Regions from separate parts of the Pradoshia sp. Z4_20 genome, predicted to be linked through region 2. Evidence: riboswitches for the same ligand, from Rfam matches in the RefSeq annotation. Region 2 holds a riboswitch; the other holds the start of a gene.
The links. Region 2 has a riboswitch for preQ1 ahead of queF (preQ(1) synthase). Riboswitches for the same ligand answer to the same signal wherever they lie in the genome.

Region 1 (12,545 bases), on a different contig from region 2:
ATATTTGTAATCGTTCCTGGATTGCCAACAGGAATAGGTACTATACTGCTATGTTGTATAACTTTTGTGGCAGGTCTTTTGGTAACGAAAATTTTTACGAAGTAATAATTGACTAGAAAGTAAAAGGATTGTCTCGGACAATCCTTTTTTATTTTGTTTCGACTGCACTGTTAAAACAATTATGTGGGATAGATAGGAAAAGGGCGTTTATGCTTAGAATATTAAGACATAAGCAAATGTATAGATTAACTACAATTTTACAATAAAAAGTATTGGAGGTTGAATCGTGCAAAAGGGACTGAGGTTTATATTTTTGGCATGTCTTATTATAGGAGTATCAGCATGTGGAAGCGAAAAAGAAGAGACGATAAATAAGGATAATAAAAAGAATCAAACTACAGAAGATGTAAGTACGGATAATAAAGAAGGTACCGAAGATAAAGAAACAAAAAATGGCGTGGCATCAAAAGGAGAAGAGCCATCTGTATCCTCTGAGGTGTATCAAGATCGATTTACTTCTGGCAATATGGGTGTGAAAAAGATACTATATGAAAATTTAAAAATGTATGACACTAAAAATATTGAGGACGTAATCATTACGTTAGAAGGTATACAGTATGCTGAGATAACCCCATCAGAGGAAACTAAATCAAAGTTCAAAAATTTAAATGAAAGAGACCGTATCATACTTACCATGAAAATAAAGCTTGTGAACAATTTCAAACAACCATTAATATTTAAATCCATTCGTTCTTTTTTAAGAGGGAACGATAATCAAATAACCTATCTGCCAGAAACAAATCTGGAGCCGAGCCAACAAGGAGAAATTGCTGCCGGAACATCTAGTGAAAAGCTTCATGTCTTTTTAATAGACAAGGATTTGTTCTTAATTACACGAAATTTAAAATTGGAGTTTGGGCCATTCCTAAACAGTGAAGGTAAAGATTTATTTAATGGTAAAAAGACAGAATTTGAAATCCCATTACCGAAGTAATAGCTATAAAAAGAACCGTAATTCTGCTTGTCAGAATCACGGTTCTATCCCTGTGTTAAACATGTTGCAGATTGTTAAGAATTAATCAAATCTGGAGTCACTAAGAATGCGGCCAATCTCTTCCATATGGCCTGTTTCATCGGAGATAAGATCTTCTAGTTTAACAACTAATTCAGTTAAGCCTAATTCCTCAGCTTGTTTCTTGCGTGTTTCGTAGCGATCTATTGTATCTTTTTCTGCCTGATAGGCAGATTCAAGCATTACCTTAACATCAGTGGTTTGTTTAACTTCTGCTGGTGTTACAGTTGGTGTTCCACCCAATGTACTGATTTTTTCTGCAAGATATAAAGCATGTCCCTGTTCATCGGCTATTTCACCTTCAAAGAAAGGTTTCAGTGTTTGTCTGTATAAACCAGAAACCATTGCCGCATAGCTAGAATACATGATTGATGCAGCATATTCGTTTGCTAGATCTTCATTTAAACCATCTATTAATTCTTTTAATTTTTTTTCCATTCTATAATCCACTCCTTCTATATTCTATAATTCAAATGTACCCTACTTTACTACATATTAAGCATTTTTTTTGTGGCAGGATTTTGAAATGTTCAGGGAATATTTTTACATAATAAAAAGCCTGATCCGATAAAGGACCAAGCTTGGATTATTAAGTCAGATTAATTTTGAGAAATTAATACGTTTATTGAGAGCATACATAATTGGAGCACCAATTGTCATGACTGCTAATTCTCCAGCTGCGGTTGTTGCCCATGCAAACCAGAAAGGAAGTTTCAAAACAATATTTAACTCTATAGCAATTAAGAACATGGTAAAAGTAAAAACGAATGTATTAATAGCCATCCTTGCCCAAATATTGCGGACAAATCGGAAGGTTAGAATGGTGATTGTTAATGCTAGTATGGATTGGCCAACACCAAATATTAAATCATATGCACCCATTGATGAGAAAAAGAGGTTAGAGATAAATACTCCTATCACAATCCCATACATGTATTTTTTATTAAATACAATCAAGTGATTGAACATTTCAGGTACTCGAAACTGAATGTTCGAAAATGCGATTGGCTGTACGATTATAGTGACAGCAATATATAAGGCTGCCAAAACTCCATTTACAGCAAGCGTTCTAATATTCATTTTTTTCTCTCCCTTAGTTTTTTATCGTGGGATGGTTACGAACCACGTTTAGTATTTCCGAAGACACCAAATAATCATAAGCATAATAAGATGCCTAGTCAACAAAGAATTGTAGTTGCATCATGTTCGAAACATCATCGTATAGTTATGATCGACTGGCATAAATCAATAAAAGACGCCGAGAGAAATCTCGGCGTCGTCTCTTATTTAATCGTTAGTTTAACGACTTGGAGTTAATTTTTTTGTATTGATTGGTTTTATGTCATCCTTTTTGAAGATAGTTTTACGAATCCAGGGAAGAACGTAATAGTCTCCACCGAATCGGCCGGCATTTGCACCTGCTACAAGAATAACCATTCCCAGTATGATGTAGAGCGGGTTAGTAGATACTGTTCCGCCAAATAAAAACATAAAATTCATTAATAATCCAAAGAAGGCAGCTGTAGTTGTTAAGACACCAAGCAGTAACCCAAGCCCAACTAGAAATTCTCCCCATGGAATTAAGATGTTGATTAACCCTACGTTAGGAATCGCAAATTTTTCAATGAATGAACCATAAATCGGATACAGTGCCCCTCCGTCTGGCCCAGTTACAGGATTAGCAACAATATTTCCAAGGAATCCGGATGCATCAAATGCTCCGCCTTTAATTTTCTCAAATCCATGAATCATCCATTCATAACCAAGATACAGTCTTATAATCAATAATAGTCCGGAGGCATATTTATTAGTTCGTAACCAATTCATCATTTTAAATCACTCCCATATGGATTTAACTGGCTCTAATCCGCGGTTTTTAGTTCCAGTAACTTTCTATACCTTATTTATATACCATATGCTTGATAATGTGGTGCATTATCCCTGTGTTTCTTTTTTTGTACAAAAATATGTGAACCTTTTAAGTTAATACTAAAAACAACTTTACAAACGTGATATTGTTCGTTCCTTCACAAACTTTTACATAATGAACCAATTAGTGTTGTATTAGAATGAAAAATAACACTCTTAATTAAATGAGCTATTTAAAAATTTATATATAAGAGTAAAATATATTTAATGATAAAAGGTTAGAAAGAGAACATTTAAGGAAAATAATAGTATAGGTGTTTGAAGGAGGAATGGGAATGAGCTTACAATCAGTTATTATTGAAGCATTACATGTTAAACCGGAAATAAACCCTAAAGAAGAAATCAAAGACAGAGTTGGGTTCCTAAAAAGTTACTTAAAGAAGAGCGGAGCAAAAGGATTTGTTCTAGGAATCAGTGGCGGTCAGGATTCTACATTGGCAGGACGTCTGGCTCAGATGGCTGTGGAAGAACTGCGTGAGGAAGGGGTTGCGGCTAAATTTATTGCTGTCAGACTTCCATATGGAGTACAGCAAGATGAAGATGATGCTCAGCGTGCTCTGCAATTTATTAAACCAGATGAAAGTATTACTTTTAATGTCAAGTCTACTGTCGATGTCATTACAGATCAATACAAAGAAGCAACTAATGAAGCATTAACCGATTTTAATAAAGGGAATGTGAAAGCAAGGCTTCGTATGATTGCGCAATATGCCATTGGTGGACAAAATGGACTTCTGGTAATAGGTACAGACCATGCTGCTGAGGCAGTGACAGGTTTTTATACAAAATATGGAGACGGCGGAGCTGATGTTCTTCCTTTATCGGGTCTCTCTAAGCGCCAGGGCAGAGAATTGCTTAAAGAATTGGGAGCTGAGGAAAGACTTTATATGAAAGAGCCGACTGCCGATTTGCTGGATAATAAACCGCAGCAAGCTGATGAAACAGAGCTTGGCTTAAAATATGATACGATTGACGACTATTTGGAAGGCCGTAAAGTCGATGCTGAAGCTGCATTAAAAATTGAAAAACAATATTTAAAAACAGAACACAAACGTCAAATGCCTGCATCCATTCACGATAATTGGTGGAAATAACTAACCAAAAAGTAAGCCTGTGATTTTCATAATCATGGGCTTATTCTATTGTAAGGTGAAATGAATCGTGATTAAGATAACGATATACTGGTATAATTAATTGGAGAATAAAAAACACGAATTGTTTTAGTTAATTTTCTGAGGGTATAGGATATAATCTATTAATATATTTATTTCAAATATGACAAATGTTCCATTTTGCTATCATATTGTATTGAAGATGAAACTTTACCGAAACCGTTTTGCAATCAAATTTTATTACACTATATAAGTTATAAACTATTCTATTGAACAAATTTGTGTGAGAGAACCAGGGAGGGGTCGTATGATGAATAATGAAAATAACTTGATTGAAAAGTCCTTATATAAAACCTTATTAACAAACGATAATGCGGCGAATCCGTTGCTTATAATAAGTGAAGAATTTTTGGCAGAACAACAAAAGGAATTGCCTGAGCTATCAACGCTTAGATTTGCTCAGGGAGAGCTTTATTTCCATTATAAAGACTATGAGACATCCATTTTTAAATGGGAAAAGGTTAGCAATGACCTGGCGCCTTGGGCTATAAAGAATATGGCGGATGCTTACTTTGCAATGGCTATGTATAAAAACGCTGAAGAGCTATATAAATCTATCGAATCAGACTCGATTATATTGAATACCGAAGTTGGATTGCAATTATTTGCTCTATATACGAAATTGGATAAAACTGAACTGGCTGATAAAACGATTAAAAAGGTAGTTAAGTTGAATCCAGATGACTCTCAAGTAACAGAAATAGCACGTTCATTCTTTGAAGAGCAACGTGATTGGAATAGTGCAGTTGAACTTGCAGTAAATGAATCCATCCGTACGGAGTCATTGCTTTGGTATGATGTTCTGCAGTCCTATATTGATCAGGGTGTAACGAAAAATATGGAACCTGGCTATTTTTACCAAGTATTACATAAGCTCTATTCCATAGATAGCGGTCAATTTGAACAACTTGCAGTATCTCTTTGGAACAGCTATAAGGGCGAACCGGCATATTTGCAATGGGTTCAGGGATTTAATGATTTACTGCAGGATCTGGAACTTGTTCATCCCGAACCATGGTCAGATTTATCTTTCTTATTTAAAGAGGGTTACTTCGAATTAATTAATGGACATAAATTATTAAAAACATTAAAGGGCTTATTACCAAGTTTATTACGTAACTGGATTCGCATAACAGATAGGAAGCATGCTCTTTTAGCTTCTTCTGCTATATTGGCATGGAACGATAATTTTCCTGGTATGATAGGTCAAATAGATATTGATCATGCAGAGAGAGTATTAATGCAGGCTGAAAATAACCGGAATGGCTTGGAGGATAGCGTTCGATTATTTGAGGAAATTGATCAATGGGCAAATCAAAATAATTTATCTGTCAGCGAAAGACAAAAATGGATTATTGATGAATTATTAGATGTAAATGTACAGCATATTATGATTGCCGGAACTAGCGGTAGCGGTAAATCTGCCTTAATTCATTCTATTTTAGGAGAAGAGTTATTTGATAAACCAACTTCATCGGCTATCATGTTTAAAAATGCCGAAGAAGAAAGCATAATGGAAGTGACAGACTCTTCGATTAATCCACTAAATTTAGAGGAACTTGAAGATAAGGTTTCAAACAGAAACTTTGTTGATAACAAGCCAAGTATCATTGAATACCATCTTCCGAGTCAATTCTTGGCCGAAAATCAAATAGCAATCATCGATACTCCCGGATTCAGTATTGCAAATAATAAAATCCAGGAAGTACGCCGTTATTTGAATATGGCAGATGGTCTTTTACTTGTATTAGATGTAAATGATCCATTTACAAACAAAGAACGCGAAATTGTTATGGCCCTTCATGAACAAGTGCCAGATCTGCCAATTCATTTCTTATTAAATAAAATGGATCTTGTTCACAATGATCAGGAGGCTATTCGTATAGTGGATGAAGCTTGGTCCAGAATCAGTCCTTACCTGCCAAATGCTACAATTTTTGCTCATTCTGCTCATTATAGAAGCAATAGGCAGCTTTCAGATTTTGCTGAATTTATTAAAATGAATCTAACAAGCAAATATAAGGAAAGCGCTCGTACTGCTAAGCTGCTTCACTTTGTACGTGAGACTATATCAAGCTTGCTGGACCAACGATTGGAAAGGGAAGAAAGCTTGATTGAATCCATTCATTGGAATGAGGACCTTTTAGCAAAACTAAATGGTGCGAAGAATCAGATGGAGGATTTGGAGAAAGAAAAAGCAGTATTGTTGCGTAAGACGTTTAAACAAAGGAAGGAAGCCATTCGCCTTGATGTGGAGGCGGCGGTACCTAAAATTCTCCGAGCCAGCAAAGATTTAATTACAGAGGACAGTGATTTCCGCAAGATTCATATAGACTTAAATGAGAAAATGAATGTACGGATTCAGGAATACCTGGAGAATACGATTTTGCCTAAGTATTTTTATTCCTTAAAGGATTGGATTACCGAAGCGGAAGTAGAGTTAAAAGAGAGTCAGGCTTATTTAAAAGAAATGGCTGAAGGCTTCAATGCCATTTATCAGGAAGAACGAATGAAAATGGAATGTGATTTCAGAGTGCTGGATGACTGGCGCAGGGATGCAAACCGAATGACGAGCGGTGTACAAATGGAGACCATTAATATACTGCTTCGCCACACACCGCAACAATTATTATTGAAGAGTGCAGGCATGTTATTCGGATCGATTGCGAATAAAAGTGTTATGTACAATAAATATACAACGTTGATTGAAACACAGGATTATACAGAGGTTGCTCAATTGATTGCAGATAAATTCCTGCTGCAATTTGATATGTTTGAAAAATCGATTACTCGAGATGTTTCAATGTTCTTTGCAGATCCGACAGAAGTAATGAATGGTGCAATGTCAGATACGAATGAGAAAATTGCTGAACATAATGGCGTACTTGAGAAGATGCGTTCTCAGCCAGAATTGTATCGTGACCCATTAAAGCTATACGAATTGCGATTACGACAATACGAATGGATTTTAATTGGTCAAAAAGAAGTTCAAACTATTTCAAGGTAAAAAAAGGTGATTCAGGATGGTGGTTAAGCCATCCTGAATCACCTTTTTTATGTGAAGTTTAGGAGCTTTAAGATGTTCGCAGTTTATAGAATTTAATGAAATTTTTAACAATAACCTTTACTACTGAATAAGTAGGTATAGCTATGAGAATTCCTATAAATCCGTATAAGGAACCCGCTACAAGCAGCAATAATATGACCGTCAGCGGGTGGATATCCAAACGTTTTCCCATTACCTGAGGTGTAACGAGATGACCCTCAAGCTGCTGGACAATGACTAATAATATCAGAACTTTAAAGGCTGTAAATGGGCTGATTAATAGACCTGATATAATCGCAGGGATGGTTCCAAGGAACGGTCCAAGGAAAGGTACAACGGTCAGTAAAGTTGCAAAAATAGCTAAAATTAATGCGTTCTCAAGCCCAATAATTAGATATCCAATATACATAAGGATGCCATCGACTATTGCAACGATAAATTGACCGACGATATAAGTGGATAAGGTTTTATCAACATCCATTAAAATTCTGTTGCCCTCGTCCTCTACATTAGCAGGGATATGCTTTAATAAAAAGGGTCTGAGTTTATGCCCATCCTTAAGAAAATAAAAAACAATAAAGGGAACAATTAAAAGTACAGTGACTATGCTCGTAACTGTCGAAAATATGGTTACAGCATGATCGGATAATACTTTAGGAAAACTATCCGCATATTCTTTCCCGTATTGAGTGAGCTTGTCTACGGAAAAATAGGTTGAGGCGGCATTCTCATTTATAATTTCCTTTGACTGGGATGTGATTGTTTCTATTCTGTCCGGTATTTTATCGATGAGTTCTTCGCTCTGAGAAACAATGACGGGCCCCAAGAAATGGACAGTAGCATAACCCATTCCGCCGATTACTGCATAAATGAGAAGTATACTGATAGTAATCGGCATATACTTACTCAAAAAATGAACGACCGGCCTCAATATATAATATAAAAGCCCAGCTATTAAAATCGGAAAAAAGATGGTTATAATCAGTTTTTGAAAAGGCCATATAAAGTAATCAATCTTCCCTAATAAATAGATAATGATTAGTATTAAAATAGTGCCGGTTGCATATTTATAAAAAGGTTTATTAAACCACATAGAGCACCCCCAAATGTTAAATTAATGTCTTCACATCTATACCCTTAATTGGTTTAGTTATACTCCAATGTCAGGTAAATAAATGGCACCGCATAACCTGAGAAAACAAACAGCGATTATCATAATAATAAAGTGATAATCGCTGTTTAATATTCTAATATATTAATTTGGTGAACCTTTCATCATCGATGATGACAAATTATTGTTCTTTAATTATAATACCTAATTTAGTAAATGCCTGATTTACGCTGCTTTCTGTTTGGATACATGAAAAATCAATTCCAAGCTGTATGCTTGTTTGTGCCACCTCGGCACGAATTCCTGTCATGATTACCTCTACACCGATTAATTTGAGTGCTTCTATCATTTGAAAAAGGCGGTGTGCTACCAAAGTATCAACGATAAAAACCCCGGATAAATCAATAATTAATGTGGAGATTTGATTGTCTGCACTTTGCTGAAGTGTACTTTCATTTATAGCTCTGGCCCTGGTGGAATCAATATCACCCACTATCGGCAATAATCCGATATTTTCAGTCAATTTAATCACAGGAGAACTTAACTCATTGATTAGGTTGGATTGTGAGTGGATTCGCTTTATCAATATGTTTGTATAGTTTTCTGTATAGCTATGTGTAAGTTGATCTATTGTAGAATTAAACTTTTCCTCCCAGAAAAAAATATCTCTAAAGGTAATATCCAAGCTGGTCATGTCGATAAAGTTTTTTGTGTATTTCCATATAACTCTTCTTAAAAGCCCGGCAGCATTAATAGAATTACTTAGAGGTGTACCGGATTCAAGGCGTACCTCTGCAATAGATAATGTGCGTTCTTTTATTATATAATCTCTCTCTTCTTCTGATTGAAACAAGCTGTTTGCTATTAAAAACAAATATTCTTTAAACTGCTTCTTTAATGCATTAATTGTATGGATAGATCCGTTAAGAGAATAATCTGCTTCAGTACTCTTCGGCATTAGTGAATACCAATCTTCAATTATTTCATCTGAATGAGTAATCAAATAATCATATAAGGCTTTTGATTTAGTTTCCATAATGACCTCTTTTCTTTACCATTCTATATTCAATATTTTGCGTGTATTATGAGAAAAACACAATTAATTAATTACTATTTTTGGAAGAAAAACATGGTTTATTTTAAAGGAATTTGTAGTTTTGACTTTTAGTGTCATAAAATACAAAAAAATCAAAATTAAATTGCGTATTCTTGTAAGCAACCTTATAATGTTATTCATAGACTTTTCTGAATATTTAAAACAGAAAACAAGAGGGGGCGTCATTTTGAAAAAGAAATCATTATTTATGTTTATTATGATAGCTATTATTACTGTCATTGCAGCTTGCGGTTCGAAAGAGGAAGAGAGTGCCGGCGGTGAAGGCGGTACAGATAAGACGTTGAGAGTCGTGACTGATGCGGCATATTCACCATTTGAATTCCAGAAGGAAGGTAAATTGGTTGGTTTTGACGTTGATATTGTGAATGCTGTGGCGAAGGAAGCCGGTTTTAAAGTGAATATTGAACATGTAGGATGGGATCCATTATTTGTCGAGATTAAAAACAAAAGGGCAGCGTTTGGGATGTCAGCGATCTCAATAAATGATGAACGGAAAAAAACATATGATTTCTCTGTTCCATATTTTTTATCAACCAATAAAATTCTTGTCCCAGAAGGCAGCGATATTAAATCTGCACAGGATTTAAAAGGGAAGAAAATTGCTGTTCAGGCTGGTACGACAGGTCAATTTGCGGTTGAAAAGGTAGTAGGCAAAAATAATAAAGACATCAAGAAGTTTGAAACAACTGTACTGGCGATTATGGATATGAAAAAAGGCGGTGCAAAAGCTGTTGTAGCTGATAATGGCGTTGTCGAGGAATACGCTAAAAATAATCCTAAGGATAAGTTTGTGGTAGTAAAGGACCCGAATGCATTTGACAATGAATACTACGGTTTAATGTTTCCGAAGGACAGTAAAGATAAGGCTGTCGTAGATAAAGCTTTAAACGAAATTTTAGAAAATGGAACATATACTGAGATCTATAAAAAATGGTTTGGAGTCGATCCAGATCTTGAAACATTAAAAGCTCAGCAATCGAAATAATAAAGGTGTGAGAGGACTGCGTATCACAGGTGTTGCTGTGCTACGCAATCTTTGTCTAAGGGGGAACAGATGTGGATTTCAGGTGGGATATTATTGAAATTTATGCTCCATTGTTAATGAAAGGAACACTATATACAATTGGACTCTCAATAGCTGGTATTTTAATAGGTTCGATTCTTGGGTTATTAATCGGTCTTGGTAGATTGACCAAAAGGAAATGGTTATCTATTCCCCTAAATTGCTATATTGCTTTTTTTCGTGGGACTCCAATATTTGTCCAACTCCTATTAGTTCACTTTGGTGTTGTACCAGCATTGACAGGAGAGACAAATGCCATACTCGCAACTATTCTTGCCCTCTCATTAAATTCAGCTGCATACATAGCTGAGATATTTCGAGGAGGCATTCAGTCGATTGATTCGGGACAAATGGAGGGAGCCAGGTCGCTTGGGATGTCTCATGGACAGGCTATGAGGTACGTTATTTTACCACAAGCATTTAAGCGCATTATTCCGCCTCTGGGTAATGAGTTTATTGTATTGATTAAGGAGTCATCTATAGCCGCTGTTATCGCAGCTCCAGAATTAACGTATTGGGGTAGAGCTATGGCGACTGAATATTATCGGGTGTGGGAGCCTTATTTAACATCCGCTGTGATTTATCTCATCCTTACGCTTTCTCTTAGCTTGTTATTAAATCGATTGGAAAGAAGGATGGAGACAAAATGATAGATGTTAGGAATTTGAAAAAAAACTTTGGATCCAATGAGGTATTAAAAGATATATCTATTAGGATTGAACCTCAGGAAGTTGTAGTAGTGATAGGTCCCTCTGGTTCAGGGAAATCCACCTTTCTTCGTTGTTTAAATTTACTGGAGCAAATAACGGACGGACATGTCATTATAAATGGAGTAGATCTTGCCGATAAAAAAATTGATATTAATAAGGTACGAACCAAAACAGGAATGGTATTTCAACATTTCAATTTGTTTCCTCATAAAACGGTACTGGAAAATCTAATGCTGGCACCTACCAAGGTGAAAAAGGTTCCTGATGAAGAAGCAAAAAAACATTGTTTGGAGCTCCTTCGAAAGGTAGGTCTATTAGATAAGGAAAATGCTTATCCAGATTCATTGTCAGGTGGTCAGAAACAAAGGGTCGCCATTGCACGTGCATTGGCAATGGAGCCGGAAATCATGTTATTCGATGAACCAACTTCAGCACTTGATCCGGAAATGGTTGGAGAGGTCCTTGAGGTTATGAAAGAGCTTGCGCACGAAGGAATGACAATGGTGGTTGTTACACACGAAATGGGATTTGCGCGTGAGGTGGGAGATCGGGTTGTTTTTATGGATGATGGATATATCGTTGAAGAAAATGAACCGACCAGTTTATTTGAAAATCCGCAGCACAATCGAACAAAGCTGTTTTTGAGTAAAGTTTTATAATGAAAAAGGGACTGCAATAGCAGTCCCTGAGTCGTTATACACCTGTACGTTTACGTTGGTTGTTTGGTTTCTTTGTCAGTTGGCTTTGCAATTCTTTTGTTTTTTTGACAGGTCCGTTTACATGGCTGCCGGCTTGATTTGATTGTTGCTTAGAAGCAAGTTTTTGTTTAATCGCTTCTTGAAGACTTACTTTTTTAGACATATTATAATGAACTCCTTAAATGGATTTCCTTTATAATATCCCCAATAAGCCATAACATCAAGATTAGAACTCATCCAACTTTCTACCCTTGGTTAATTTTTCGAATTCTTCCATTGATTCTGGTGTTTCATCTTTATTGCTCACATGGTAAGGGTTTTGACTTTGGTTAAATCCGGGCTGCAGGCTGCCGGTGACAACTCCCATTTTAGTAGCTTTAGAATCATTTATGATGGATTCCTGTCTGCCATCTGGATTTGGTTCTGGGTTAACGTGGATTTGATCACTGTTTCTGGGCAATAGGAACATTCCCTTCTTTTTGTGTATTCATTCTATAAGTTCCCTAAACTTCTTTTATTCATACAATTTTATGGAGTAGTCAAGGTTGTTATTTAATGCCATTAACTGAATAATAACCTCAGATTATTGGCATATTATTGGATAAATATTCAGAAGCGAAAGGCAAC
Region 2 (12,545 bases):
ACCTTTCCCTTCCATGCTATAATAAGATCCTAATTTCACCAAAGGAGTGCACAACAGTGATGAAGCGATTTTTCATTATTATGTTTGGAGCGTTGTTGTTGACGGCTTGTTCGAACGCAACAAAAGACACAAACAATGAAACAACTTCTACCACCACTAACGTTCAAGAAAACGATCAGCAGGAAGTCAACTTGGAATTCACCCAAGAAAAATATTATATCGAAACCGGTGATGACACGACCATTTACTACTATGCCGAACTGGAAAATACCAGCAACATCCCAGCAGTGTTGTATTCTTCTGACTTAGCGGCAGAAGACAAAGACGGAAATGTATTAGGTGCCCAAATGGGCGGAAGCAGTTACCCGCACATTGTCAATCCAGGGGAGAAAACCTATATTTCGAATACCCTCTTTATTGAAGAACCTATCAAACAAGAGAACATCGCCAAAGTGTATTGCGTGCCTGAGTATGACAAGGCATCTGAGGAATATGTCGGTGTTAATGTGGAAAACCCTGTATTAAAAGAAGATGAGTACAAAATGTACACAGTAACAGGCAAACTTGTGAATTCGACAGATGAAGAGTTTGATGCATCCTATGCTGCCGTTTTACTAGATGAAAATAACCAAATGGTCGCAGTCTTGTCAGGCTATGCGGACAGCTTGAAAAAAGGCCAACCAAAGCCATTTGAAACGTATGAATATCTGCCAGAAGCGGTAAAAGGAAAAGTCAAAAGTGTAAAAGTGATTTCCTGTAAACATTAAGAAATAAAAGCAGTTCCCGTGTGATCTGATTCAAGAAATTTAGACATATATAATTAGGCTGCTTCAAGACCTGAGTTCTGTATTCAACTGGACTCAGGTCTTTTAATTTCGCCTTCATTTGTTTTTGTGATTGTAATAATGGATATAGTCCGCCATTTCTTTCTCAAAATACTCCAAACTCTTAAATTTCCGGAGAAAAAGAAGCTCGGACTTCAATAAGCCCTTAACCGTATCAGAAAAGCCATTTGATAGTTCTTTTTGTTTATTGTACTTTTTTATACTTTCGCCAGATATTTTTCTTTATAAGACAACCCTTGCCCTAATAGATATGCACCAATCATTTGCATAACCGTTTTCACGATAATCTGACCAATAATTGCAGCTGGTACAGCTGACCAAGGAATATATCCAGCTCCTAATGGGCTTAGTCCTACAATGACGAACACAACTGAATCTAATAAACCACCAACCATTCCACTATAAAAGACACGCCAAGCCATCGGAAGTTTTAAACGTGTATAAATTTCTGTATCTGTTGTTTCTGCGATTAAGAATGATAGCGCAGAGGCTGCGACGATAATTAGAGTATCTCCTAATAAATAAGATGCAGTTGCTGATAATACTAAAGCTAAGAAAATAAAACCATAGGTCCTCTTACGACCAAGTTTATTTTGAACCAAATCACGGAAGATAAAGGTTGCACCAATTAAGAACGATCCCATTGGAATAATGAATATCCAAAATTCTAATGGAGCAAAGCGCGCTGTCAGTACATTTGCCGTTACAATTGATACTAAATAGAATAGAATCCGTATCATATTGATCCTCCTATATGCTGTTTGGTATGTAAATATGTGTGCATTCCTTGCAGACGCAGCTTACAAGCGGGACATTCACCACAGCCGTCCGCTTTAATACCGTGATAACACGTTAAGGTCTTTTCTTTCACAAAATCAAATGCACCTAATTCATCTGCTAAGGACCATGTTTCTGCTTTGTTCAACCACATTAAAGGTGTGTGTATAACAAAGGCTTCTTCCATTGATAAATTGATTGTGACATTAAATGATTTTATAAAAATATCACGACAATCTGGATATCCGCTAAAATCTGTTTCACAAACACCTGTAATAATATGCTTTGCACCAATTTGTCTCGCTAATACACCTGCAAAAGATAAAAATAATAAATTGCGACCCGGTACAAACGTTGATGGCAACTCTCCTTCCGCACCATCCTTCACCTCAATATCAGCGCGTGTTAATGCATTCGGAGCAAGTTGATTAAGTAATGACATATCTAAAATATGATGATGGACGTTTAATTCATTAGCGATTTGTTTTGCACATTCAATTTCTAATGCATGTCGTTGCCCATAATTAAATGTCACAACCTCTACCTCTCCAAAATTTTTCATTGCCCAGAACAAGCATGTCGTACTATCTTGTCCGCCGCTAAACACGACTAATGCTTTTTCTTGCTTCATGATCTTTCCCCCCTCCCAAGATAAAAGGATTTTAACGAATTGTGGTAACACTCAGTTAGCGATTATCAATTTTTTCGGGATATAAATCGTGATTCATTAAGCGATGATTTGCGATTTCTTCATATTTCGTACCTGCACGGCCATAGTTACACCAAGGGTCGATTGATATACCCCCGCGTGGAGTAAATTTGCCCCATACCTCGATATAACGAGGATCCAGCAGTTTAATTAAGTCATTCATAATGATATTGACACAGTCTTCGTGGAAGTCTCCATGATTGCGGAAACTAAATAAATATAATTTTAGTGACTTACTTTCTACAATTTTTTTATTTGGAATATACGAAATATACATGGTCGCAAAATCCGGTTGCTGCGTAATTGGGCAAAGACTTGTAAACTCAGGGCAATTAAACTTAACAAAGTAATCACGGTCTGAATGTAAATTATCTACAGACTCTAATACTTCAGGTGCATAATTAAATGCATACTTCACATTTTGATTTCCCAATAACGTTAAATCCTCTAATCCTTCTCTTTGTTGTCGACCAGACATAAATAACCCTCCTTGAATTAGATATCTAATCATTCCAAGGAGGGCCATACTCTTTTTCTATAAAAATAACTACTTAGAAAGTCAAAAAAGCCACGTCCAATATATGGACATGGCGAGAATGACATGTATCCATAGTTTTTTATAGAGGGTATCCGCTATGAACCTCTCCTGAAAATCTTCAGATATTATTTTAATTACATCTTATCATATCACACCCGATAATGGTTATAAAAGGAAAAAAGTTAACAGATGTAAGTTGAATCACGGGTGTTTCATAAAATATGGAGCTGAGCTAAAAATGATAAACACAAGTTAGACGATAAAAGTATTTTGGCAATTTTACACAAATAAATGGCCAGATGACTATTATCTAAAGGTTTGATGGTTTATTAATCAAACTCAATTATTTCTTTCTCCTTCGGTTTTTCATATCATACGAACCAGACTTGTATACAAGTTCTTGTATCGCTATTACTGGTTATGTTACTATTTTATATACTTATATTACGTATCGGAGGAAACATATATGATTATCGATCAGTTATCAAATGCTCCATTATATGATGGAGTGCATCCTAGATTAAAGAAAGCCTTCGCTTTTTTAATGGAAAATGATTTGCAAGCCTTGCCGGTAGGAAAGTATGAAATTGAAAATGACAAGGTCTTCGTAATGATTCAAGAGTATGAAACAAAGCTCATTGAAGACTGTCGCCTGGAAGCTCATTACTCATATACGGATATCCAATACGTCATTAAAGGCGAGGAAAGAATGGTTTATACAAATAAGGAAGATACAGAAGTCGTAGAGGAACAAAAAGAAAATGATGTTATGTTCTTGAATGGCGAGGGTAATCATCTTATCGTGAAAGAAGGATGTTTTGCTGTGTTTATGCCCCAAGATGCTCATATGCCAGGTGTTTGTGTGCAACAACCGCAAACTGTAAAAAAAGCAGTAGTAAAAGTATTGTGTGATTAATGGAAGAGGCAAAATCAATTCATGATTTTGCCTCTCTTAATCTTTGTCGTGATTGCGGAAAGTTTTTCAACGACCTAACTAACACTCCTATATCTGGCACTCGTTATCTTGGAAAGTGGTCTACTTTCTTTCATTTAATAGTTGAGGGTTACACCTTGCCGAAGATTGCCAAAAGACTAAAAATCCATTTGTCTACCGCATTTTACTGGCGACATAAGGTGCTTTTTGCCCTTCGTTCATTGGGATTTCAAACTTTAAAAGGAATTATCGAAAGCGATGAGACCTTTTTCAAAGAGTCTTTCAAAGGCCGAGAAGTAATTGATAGAAAGGCTAAGAAGCGTGGAGGTAGAGATGAACCAGCCTCAAACATATTTCTACAAGTAGGGGGTGAACAGTTTAGCGGACGGGATCATTTGTCCCACTGCCCCTTACGTTCTACCCTGGCTACTGATAGATTAAATTCAAATGAAAAAAGTTCAACCAGAAAGTTCTGGCTGAACTATATAATACGAACCTGCCCCTTTACTTCAACAAGATATTCAACCACAAAAAAGCATTAATCTTTCTAGGATGAACGCCACTGTTTAATAATTTGGGATCTAACCTGTCCCACTGCTCGGGCAGGAATCGCCCGTCTTTCACTGCCATCCTGTCTTTGTATAATCAACATTGATATATAAAAGATCCTTATTTATAAATTTCTAGCAGCGTCTTTTATAGCCAAATCTCCGAGGAATGAATTTGTTTATTTATTTTTACCGTTTTTTTCGTTGCCGTGTTTAAAGTTCCCTGTAATTTTAGCTAATAAAAGCTGTACTTCCATTATATCTTCTGCTGCATTTAATTTTTCTATAAGTTGCGCAGCCTTCCCATCCTTTACAATTTTGATTTGCTTGCCTTCGTAATAGATGATCACTGTCCCTTTTTTCGTTATTTGGTAATTGAATGGCTCTTCCTTTAATCTGTTGCGTTTATCTATTTCACTCACCATATTACCCCCTAATCGTTCGACAAAATAGCTTACAAGCCATTTTGTATAAATATATTCTCTTTGAGGACATTCTTTCTTGAACTTAATTATAATGCCTTGGTCAAGCTTGATGTCTTTATATATGTCGTTTATTTTCCCGGTGGTATGTAAAACCATTATTATATATATGTCTTTAAAAATAATATAAGTCCTTTTTTCGCTAACCTGCCCCGTTTGTTCAATAAGCTACTATAATCTAACCGTACCATAAAATGGATATAAATCAGCCTTTTTTATAAAGCAACAATCTTTACGAAAACAGCCTATTTTTAAGACGAAGAGTATTTAAAATGGCTTCGATTTGAGAGAACATATTGAAGTTTGACGAACGACAAGCCATCTTGAAATGCTAAAAATCCCTTTTCTCCTAGCAGAAAAGGGATTTGGATTTTGGCTAAAAGACCTTTTTGAAAGTGGTTGAAGCATGGTCGGTCAAAATGTGTGCGGTAGATGAAAGCATATTCCCGACAATAAAGGATAAGAAAGACAACTTATGTTGAATAACGAATTCCTCTAAATGATTGATATAAATTCCATATGGCACATCTGTCAGGATACTCATCGCTCCTGCTCCCAGCATGATCCAAGCCATCACATACAGATATCTGATGATATCTCCAATCACATACCCATGTGTCCAGATGGAGCGATGCTTAAATTTTTGGTAGGGAATCCACATGAACCGTAAGAATCCCCACCTCCGATACGGATTGCTTTTTATATCCAAATCAGGGTTCATCCAATAAGTGCCGAAGAGATATCCTATAATCACGGAAATCCCATGCACATATTGTTGAGAACTGATCAATACGGCCCCAATTCCAATAGTTAAAAATACTAGGTTTATTTTCTTATGTGCTTTCCCGTTTGCCACCCTAATCCTCCGTTTTGTTCTTTTATGACGGTTCTCCTGAACCAGCCATTGTTTTCCATTATAGGGGATAATCAGAGCTGGGAACACATTTTCGCTCAAAACAAGTGTTCGCTCTTCTGTTCGTCGTCGAAAAAACAAAAAAGCCAATAATTTTGGTTTTTTATCTAGGCATGATTCAGAATTGTAGAATGAATTTTCCCAGATTCAAAAGTCGCATTACTTCTTTTGAATAAAAGAAATAATATCAATATATAGAGCTGTCATTTCTTCTGGTGTTTTGTCTAAACCATTTTGAACCCATTGTTCGACTAATCCTAAAAAAGCAGATGTGATAAAAGATAAAAAATATTCCATAGGGGCCTTTAACCTTGCATTAATGCTATCATTTTTCTCTAAATTCAAACGTACTTTTTCTGAAAAGGCATCCCTGAATCTAATATGAAAACCTGCTCTACCATGATTGCTTAAGAAAATTTTTAATATTGGTGCATGCATTTTAATTGAACTAAATAGAGAAGCAGCTATTTGCTCTTGTCCATTTTCAAATGTATGTATGGAAGAGTAGCGAGATTGTAATTCGTCAATATGATTTCCTAAATCTCTAAACAATTGTTGTTCTATTTGATCAAGCAAATCGAATTTATCTTGATAGTGTAAATAAAAAGTTCCTCGATTAATTTGTGCGGTTTTTGTTATATCCCCGATCGTAATTTGTTCAAACGGCTTATTCTCTAAAATTTGCAAAAATGACATTTGAATTAGTTGTTTAGTTTTACGGTTTTTTTCTTCATAAATACTCACAAAAATCCCTCTATTTCTAAAAATGAACAAGCTGTTCACTTTTGTTCATTGCTTCTGTTTATACCTTGATTATAAAATGAATAAATATTACTGAACAATATGTTGTTTATTAAGAAAGGAAGAAATTGATTGAGATTATTTAAAGAAAAATTAGCTTGGGCTGCTCCTATTGCAGTAATTTTAATTATTGCGTTATTCTCATTAAATTTATTTGCTCAAGGTAACCCACAAGTAAGAAATTTACCAGTTGCACTTATAGTAAATGATGAAGGCGTACATGTAGATGCCGTGAAATCGGCAGTTGAACAAATGAGTAAAGGCACTGACGGCGAAGAACCAATGTTAGCTTTTACAAATGAAAAAGAAGAAGATATTGAAGATTTATTTGATGATAAACAGTATTATGCTGCATTAGTCATTCCTGAAGGTTATAATGATACATTGCAAAATGCGCTGACTAACAACTCTCCAGCAACTTTACAGGTATATATTAACCAAGGTTATAACATAACTGGTGCGAACTATGCTAAGACTGCTTTAACTGCTTTAATTACCCAATTAAACAACCAATATTCTTCAAATTTTATTGCGCAAATGGACGGTCAACAAATCGAGGCTAACAAGGCAGCTGTACTTGTGAATCCGATTGTTTCTGAAGAAAAAGTATTCAATGCCGTTACAGCCTCAACTGCAAACGGAAGTGCTCCAACCTTAATGGCAGTTCCTGCTTGGGTAGGTGCGTTAATCGGTGGTTTCATAGTATTTTTAGCTTCTTCAAACATTTTGAAAAAAGAATTATTAACTCGGAAACAAGCGTTACACCTAATGGGAGGTCAAGCATTATTCGGCATAATTATTGCCCTATTCTCTGGTTTTACCGTTGCAACGCTTGGTTTAATCGCTGGTATTAATATGCCTAGCTACTTCTTGGTTGGTTCGTTCGTATCGTTTGCAGCCTTCTGTTTCTTTTTATTAGTCTCCGGAGTAACTGCATGGATCGGTAAACCAGCCATTACCTTATTCATGGTTGTAATGCTGTTAGGTATGGGTGTTTTAATGACACCACAAGAAATGCTTCCTGATTTCTTTGTAAACTTCATTCGCCCTTGGGTTCCTATCCGCTTTGCCTCTGAAGGTTTACGTGAAATTTTCTACTTCGGCAGCGGCTTCTACACTGGCCAATCATTCAACACCATTTTAGGAATTGGTATTGCAGGGTTAGTGATGTATGTTCTATCTATTTTTAAACCAGTGCGTGCAAAAAAAACTAATGCTAAATAAGCTTATTTATAATGATGTGCTCTGACAACATTATAAATATTCGACTTCAGTCATTCCAACTGGATCTGCGCTCTTATATAAATAAAGCTGAATAGAGGCAGGGACATCACTAGATTCAAAATCAAAGCCGGCAGATTTTTACTCCTCGTAAAATTCTGCCGGCTTTTTTGTTCATTCGTAGATTTGTCTCAGCTTTTTATTATAATTCTACAAATTTAAGACCGCATCATATGCTTCGTGTACTGCATCAAGTACTTTTCTAACCTTCACGCTATCACCAACGTTAACAATATTCGTTTTATTTTTTAAAGAGTGATATAGATGATTGTTAGACGAAAATCCTGCTGCTACCACAACGCTATCACAATCAATCCATTCTTTATTGCCGTTTACCTCAATTTCTACGGCTTGATCTAGTACTTCTGTTACTTTAGCAGATGTTTTAAACGTGATATTTGGGTGCTGCAAAAGCTGGTTTAACATCATTGCATTTTGTATAAATAAAGGTTCAGGTAACATTTTTTCAGCCATTTCGATAATAGTGATCTGCATTCCTTTATTTGCAAGCACAACTGCGGTTTCACAGCCGACTAGCCCGCCGCCAATAACCGATATCTTTTTTCCAAGAAGAGCTTGATTTTGCAGAACGTCTGTTGCTGTGTAAACATGGCTCTTATTCAGTCCCTTGATTGCACTTGGCATTATAGGATTGCCACCGGTAGCATGAACCACCAAATCTGCTTTATAGGATAATATCGCTTCTTCCGTTGCCTCTTTACAATACCTAATCGAGATATTTAACCGGTCAAGTTTTGTCCGATAATAATCGAGAATTTTCATTCCATCCCGCTTAAACGGAGGCATACAGGCATTATGAAAGTTCCCTCCTAGATAGGCTTTTTTCTCCCATATTTCCACATCATGACCTGCTTCTGCAGCTGTTATGGCAGCTTGACAGCCGCCAGGACCAGCACCTATCACTAGAACCCGCTTCGATTCATCTGCTGCTTTCAATTCTTTCAATCCCTCATAGCCCGTAAGAGGATTGACGGCGCAGTTTATGCTCTTACCAGCAGCAACGGTAGCAATACAGCCTTCATTACAATAAATGCAATGTCTGATTTCGTCCGTTCTATTTTCCATCACTTTCTTTGGAAAATTTGGGTCTGCCAAAAACTCTCTTCCAACTCCCGCGATATCAATCCAACCATTTCGAAGTGCAGCTTCAGCCTTTTCAATGTCACCCAGGCGCCCATTTGAAAGAACTGGCAAAGACGTGACAGCCTTAATTTTAGCAGATGAAATCATTTGTGGAACCATATCCTGCTGGTAAATAGGCGGCATTGCTATGTACCAATTATCATGACAGCCAGCGTCAACATGTAATGCATGGACACCCTTGCTTTCTAATAGTTTGGCAATCTCTATTCCTTCTTCAATTCCCCTGTACCCTTCTTCTACTGGCAAGAAATGATCCGGGGTAAATTTAACAAGGAGAGGGAAGTCACTTCCAAGGTCTTCCTTGATGACATCGATTATTTCTGTTAAAAATCTCATCCTGTTTTCAAAGCTTCCGCCATATTCATCCTGGCGGATATTCCATCGTTTAGTCATGAATTTATCTGTCAGGTACCCGCCATAAGCATGGATTTCAATGGCGTCTGCTCCTGCTCTCTTCGCTAATTTTACTGTTCTCGAGATTTCACCTTGTATAAACTTAATTTCATCAATCGTCAATTCTTCAAAGGTTATATTAGCACCGGGATACAATGGTAAAGCTGATGCTGAAGCAGGCTTTAGCCTGCCCTCTCCTATACCACCTAATCCAATTCCGGGCACCACTTGAAGGCAGATTTTACAATCAAATTCATGGGCCCTATCCACTAGCTCTTTAAAGCCTGCAAAACTTTCTTCTGTCAATGTGGATGCAGGGGTATGGCCATCGATAGCTTCTGTTGCAATAACGGTTGTCATCACCATCGATGCTCCGCCCTTTGCTCTGGTAACATAGTAATCTACTGTTCTTGGATCAAAATTTCCGAGTTCTGCTCCCATTGGAACCATAACAAATCTGTTTTTCAGTTCCAAATTTCCGACTTTAATAGGTTCTAATACCAACATTTTGTGGCCACCTCATTAAAAGGGACGAATTCGATCAAAACCATGCCAGAAGCGTCCCCTTGCTTTCATATATTATTAGATAATTTTATGTGATATATTTCACATAAAGAATGATGACTGGATTTTAAAGATAAGTACCATCCATACAATTATTGTAAATTTTTCTATAAATTTAATCAATGTGATTTAAACGCTTTATTTGTACGGTTTGTGAAAAAAACAGCAGTCATACTCTGCGTGACTGCTGTTTACACAGGTTTTAGAACATATTATGATTTCTTATATTGTTTATTCATTTCTATATAACTTTAAATCGGATAAAGATATGCCATATTCCTGCTATAACAGAAGGTGTTGCAATTGTATGCCATAAGTTAGCACTAATAGCGCTTGTTTCTTCATCCTTTTCCCGGCCATCAAAATAGAGAATCTCTTGTTCTAATTCTTCCAACTCGTTTATCCTGCCTTTAAGGTAGTCATTGAGCCGGTTAATGGCGGATTGAATCCGCTGCAGCAGGCCGCCCATCCGAAGATCGAATACATCAAGACCGAATATTTTATTCTCTTCCATCCACTGCGTTTGATAAGCTTTCATGAATTCCTCTGCTAACTTTTTCATTTCAGGTAAGAAGGTATTACAATAGTCCTCCATAATTTCACGATTTTGATTATGATAGGCTTGCCGAATGTTTATCCCTGCCTCACACTTAATTGCTAATAAACTGCTTAAGGAATACTGTGTCAGAAACAATGCCTGCCAATCGGGATTTCTATTGATACACTTTTTAAAACGATCTGCACAGTTTTGAAAGTGCGAAGCATACTCATTAGGTATCACATGTCTATCAAATAACCCGAATAATACATCTTGATACAATAGATACTTAGCCGGGTTAATTGAATGGTTATTCGGCAATTTATTACCAGGTACCATCATCGTCATATCCAAGCTCATAAAATCAAAGTAATTCCCTCCGACACATGTGGTAAAGCGCTCCTCCAGGCGGCTTGTTTCAGCATTATCCGTATAACAAAGCTCTGCCCAAAGCTGTAAGGTCGGAAGTATGGAATAAATTGATGCTTCCGCGCCGTTATCACCCCAGGCTGTAATAAATACATCTTTAACTCCATTACGAAGGCAGCTTTTATGAGCAATTTCACCTGCATGATGACTAAAATGATTATTTGAGGAAAAGCCAGTCCATTTCCAAGCGCCGCCAGCAAAAATTATGTTGTTACTGAGTTGTTTATGTTTTTTCAACATACCATCATATTTTTCCGACTCAACCGAATAGTAATCCCAATAAACTAATGATATGTCATCTGGGATCATTTCTATAACATCCTCTCGAATTGGGCTTTCGGTATCGTAATACTCTCCCGAACTCGCCAACCGGAAAAACATATCACTCCACATCATCGGCTCATAGCTGTACTTTCTGGCAATTTCCATCAAGCGGCCAAAATGCTTAAGCAACAAAGTCGACCGGTCCCGAAAACCATGTTTATCAGATACTTGCCAAGCCCGACCATATGGGCCTCATCCATTCCAATATTGATTTTTCTGCTGGAAATATGTTTGGACATAGTCCTGAACATTGCATCAATCAAATCGTACGTTTTCTCTTCATCAATAAGCAGGATATCATCACAATCCACGATATCGGAAAATGTCTCCCATTTTAATGCTGTACCCAAATGTGCCAGCGTTTGAATACAGGGAATCAGCTCGATTCCGAAGCTGCTTGCATACAGATCCATACTTTTTAATTGTTCTCCCGAATAACGGCCACGCATATAGCCAAAATACGGATACTCTTTTATCTCATACGTGTCTTCAGTATATAGCTGCACAGAAGAATACCCCATTAAGGCCAAATGTTTGATCAACTTTTGAAAGGTTTCGACTTTTAAAACGGCATTTCTGGAGCAGTCAATTAAGACCCAAAGGGAATTATAAACTGGTTTCTCCGAAGAGCTCATCCTTTTTCATCCCTTCTATCAATAGGCCTAGTGCACGGAAGAATTGGCACGGTTCTTGATAGGCAATCGTTCCACTTTTACCATCATATTGAACGTGAATTCCAGATTCTGAAGATTCCACTAAAATGGGAATCCCATTGTCTGATTGCTTGATGTTTAATAGATTTAAGATTTCCTGAGAAGCTGAATCCAATTGCTCATCCAACCCAATTAATTGTATTTGCATGGCTACCTCCACCTCTATTCAAAATCAGCGAAATCCTAATGAGCGTACGTACTCTCACGGGATTTCGCTGCTTTTTTTAGTTATTGTTTTGAATCAAAACCTTGCTCAGTTCGATTGGCGAAAATTGAAATTTGTTATACGGCCTGAAACGCACTTTAAATTCAAAAGCTTCAGGTCTTAAACGATATTTTTCCAGTACATCTGGACCACAGCTGGAAGAGCCAAGACCGTGTTGTTTATAATCCAAATTAAAGGTAATAAAATCCTGTTTTTTCAAGTCATACGTATGGTTAGCTCTTTCAAAATTTTCAGCAGTATAGTAGTGGGCACTGAAATCTATTTCTGGTTCACCGACCGCTAAAAGACCAAAACCGTTTGTATCCGTTAATGATACCCATTTAACCTGATGACGGTTTCCATTTTCTTGCGGCCAGACATAAGGTG

Region 1: linked by a shared signal. The riboswitch ahead of AC4BHP_RS16995 (QueT transporter family protein) and the one ahead of queF (preQ(1) synthase) in region 2 are both predicted to bind preQ1.

The regions. Positions count from the first base shown of each region.
Region 1 is NZ_JBZAJD010000010.1:45,099-57,643, reverse strand. Features, by position in the region: gene AC4BHP_RS17010 (DUF368 domain-containing protein) at 1-105, shown strand, start outside; gene AC4BHP_RS17005 (hypothetical protein) at 287-994, shown strand; gene AC4BHP_RS17000 (ferritin-like domain-containing protein) at 1,076-1,510, opposite strand; gene AC4BHP_RS16995 (QueT transporter family protein) at 1,667-2,152, opposite strand; PreQ1 riboswitch class I at 2,160-2,204, opposite strand; gene AC4BHP_RS16990 (DoxX family membrane protein) at 2,372-2,902, opposite strand; gene nadE (NAD(+) synthase) at 3,277-4,095, shown strand; gene AC4BHP_RS16980 (GTP-binding protein) at 4,421-7,180, shown strand; gene AC4BHP_RS16975 (AI-2E family transporter) at 7,248-8,312, opposite strand; gene AC4BHP_RS16970 (STAS domain-containing protein) at 8,512-9,366, opposite strand; gene AC4BHP_RS16965 (basic amino acid ABC transporter substrate-binding protein) at 9,614-10,432, shown strand; gene AC4BHP_RS16960 (amino acid ABC transporter permease) at 10,504-11,160, shown strand; gene AC4BHP_RS16955 (amino acid ABC transporter ATP-binding protein) at 11,157-11,879, shown strand; gene AC4BHP_RS16950 (hypothetical protein) at 11,914-12,081, opposite strand; gene AC4BHP_RS16945 (hypothetical protein) at 12,145-12,378, opposite strand.
Region 2 is NZ_JBZAJD010000001.1:1,002,227-1,014,771, reverse strand. Features, by position in the region: gene AC4BHP_RS04900 (hypothetical protein) at 57-767, shown strand; partial or broken gene AC4BHP_RS04895 (IS3 family transposase) at 832-917, opposite strand; gene AC4BHP_RS04890 (VUT family protein) at 1,043-1,582, opposite strand; gene queC (7-cyano-7-deazaguanine synthase QueC) at 1,582-2,253, opposite strand; gene queF (preQ(1) synthase) at 2,309-2,809, opposite strand; PreQ1 riboswitch class I at 2,935-2,981, opposite strand; gene AC4BHP_RS04875 (NanQ anomerase/TabA/YiaL family protein) at 3,336-3,785, shown strand; partial or broken gene AC4BHP_RS04870 (transposase) at 3,827-4,141, shown strand; gene AC4BHP_RS04865 (hypothetical protein) at 4,531-4,773, opposite strand; gene AC4BHP_RS04860 (metal-binding protein) at 5,210-5,788, opposite strand; gene AC4BHP_RS04855 (TetR/AcrR family transcriptional regulator) at 5,906-6,490, opposite strand; gene AC4BHP_RS04850 (YhgE/Pip domain-containing protein) at 6,620-7,771, shown strand; gene AC4BHP_RS04845 (NAD(P)/FAD-dependent oxidoreductase) at 7,979-9,892, opposite strand; gene AC4BHP_RS04840 (hypothetical protein) at 10,191-11,372, opposite strand; gene AC4BHP_RS04835 (family 20 glycosylhydrolase) at 11,345-11,875, opposite strand; gene AC4BHP_RS04830 (hypothetical protein) at 11,847-12,101, opposite strand; gene ebgA (beta-galactosidase subunit alpha) at 12,178-12,545, opposite strand, start outside.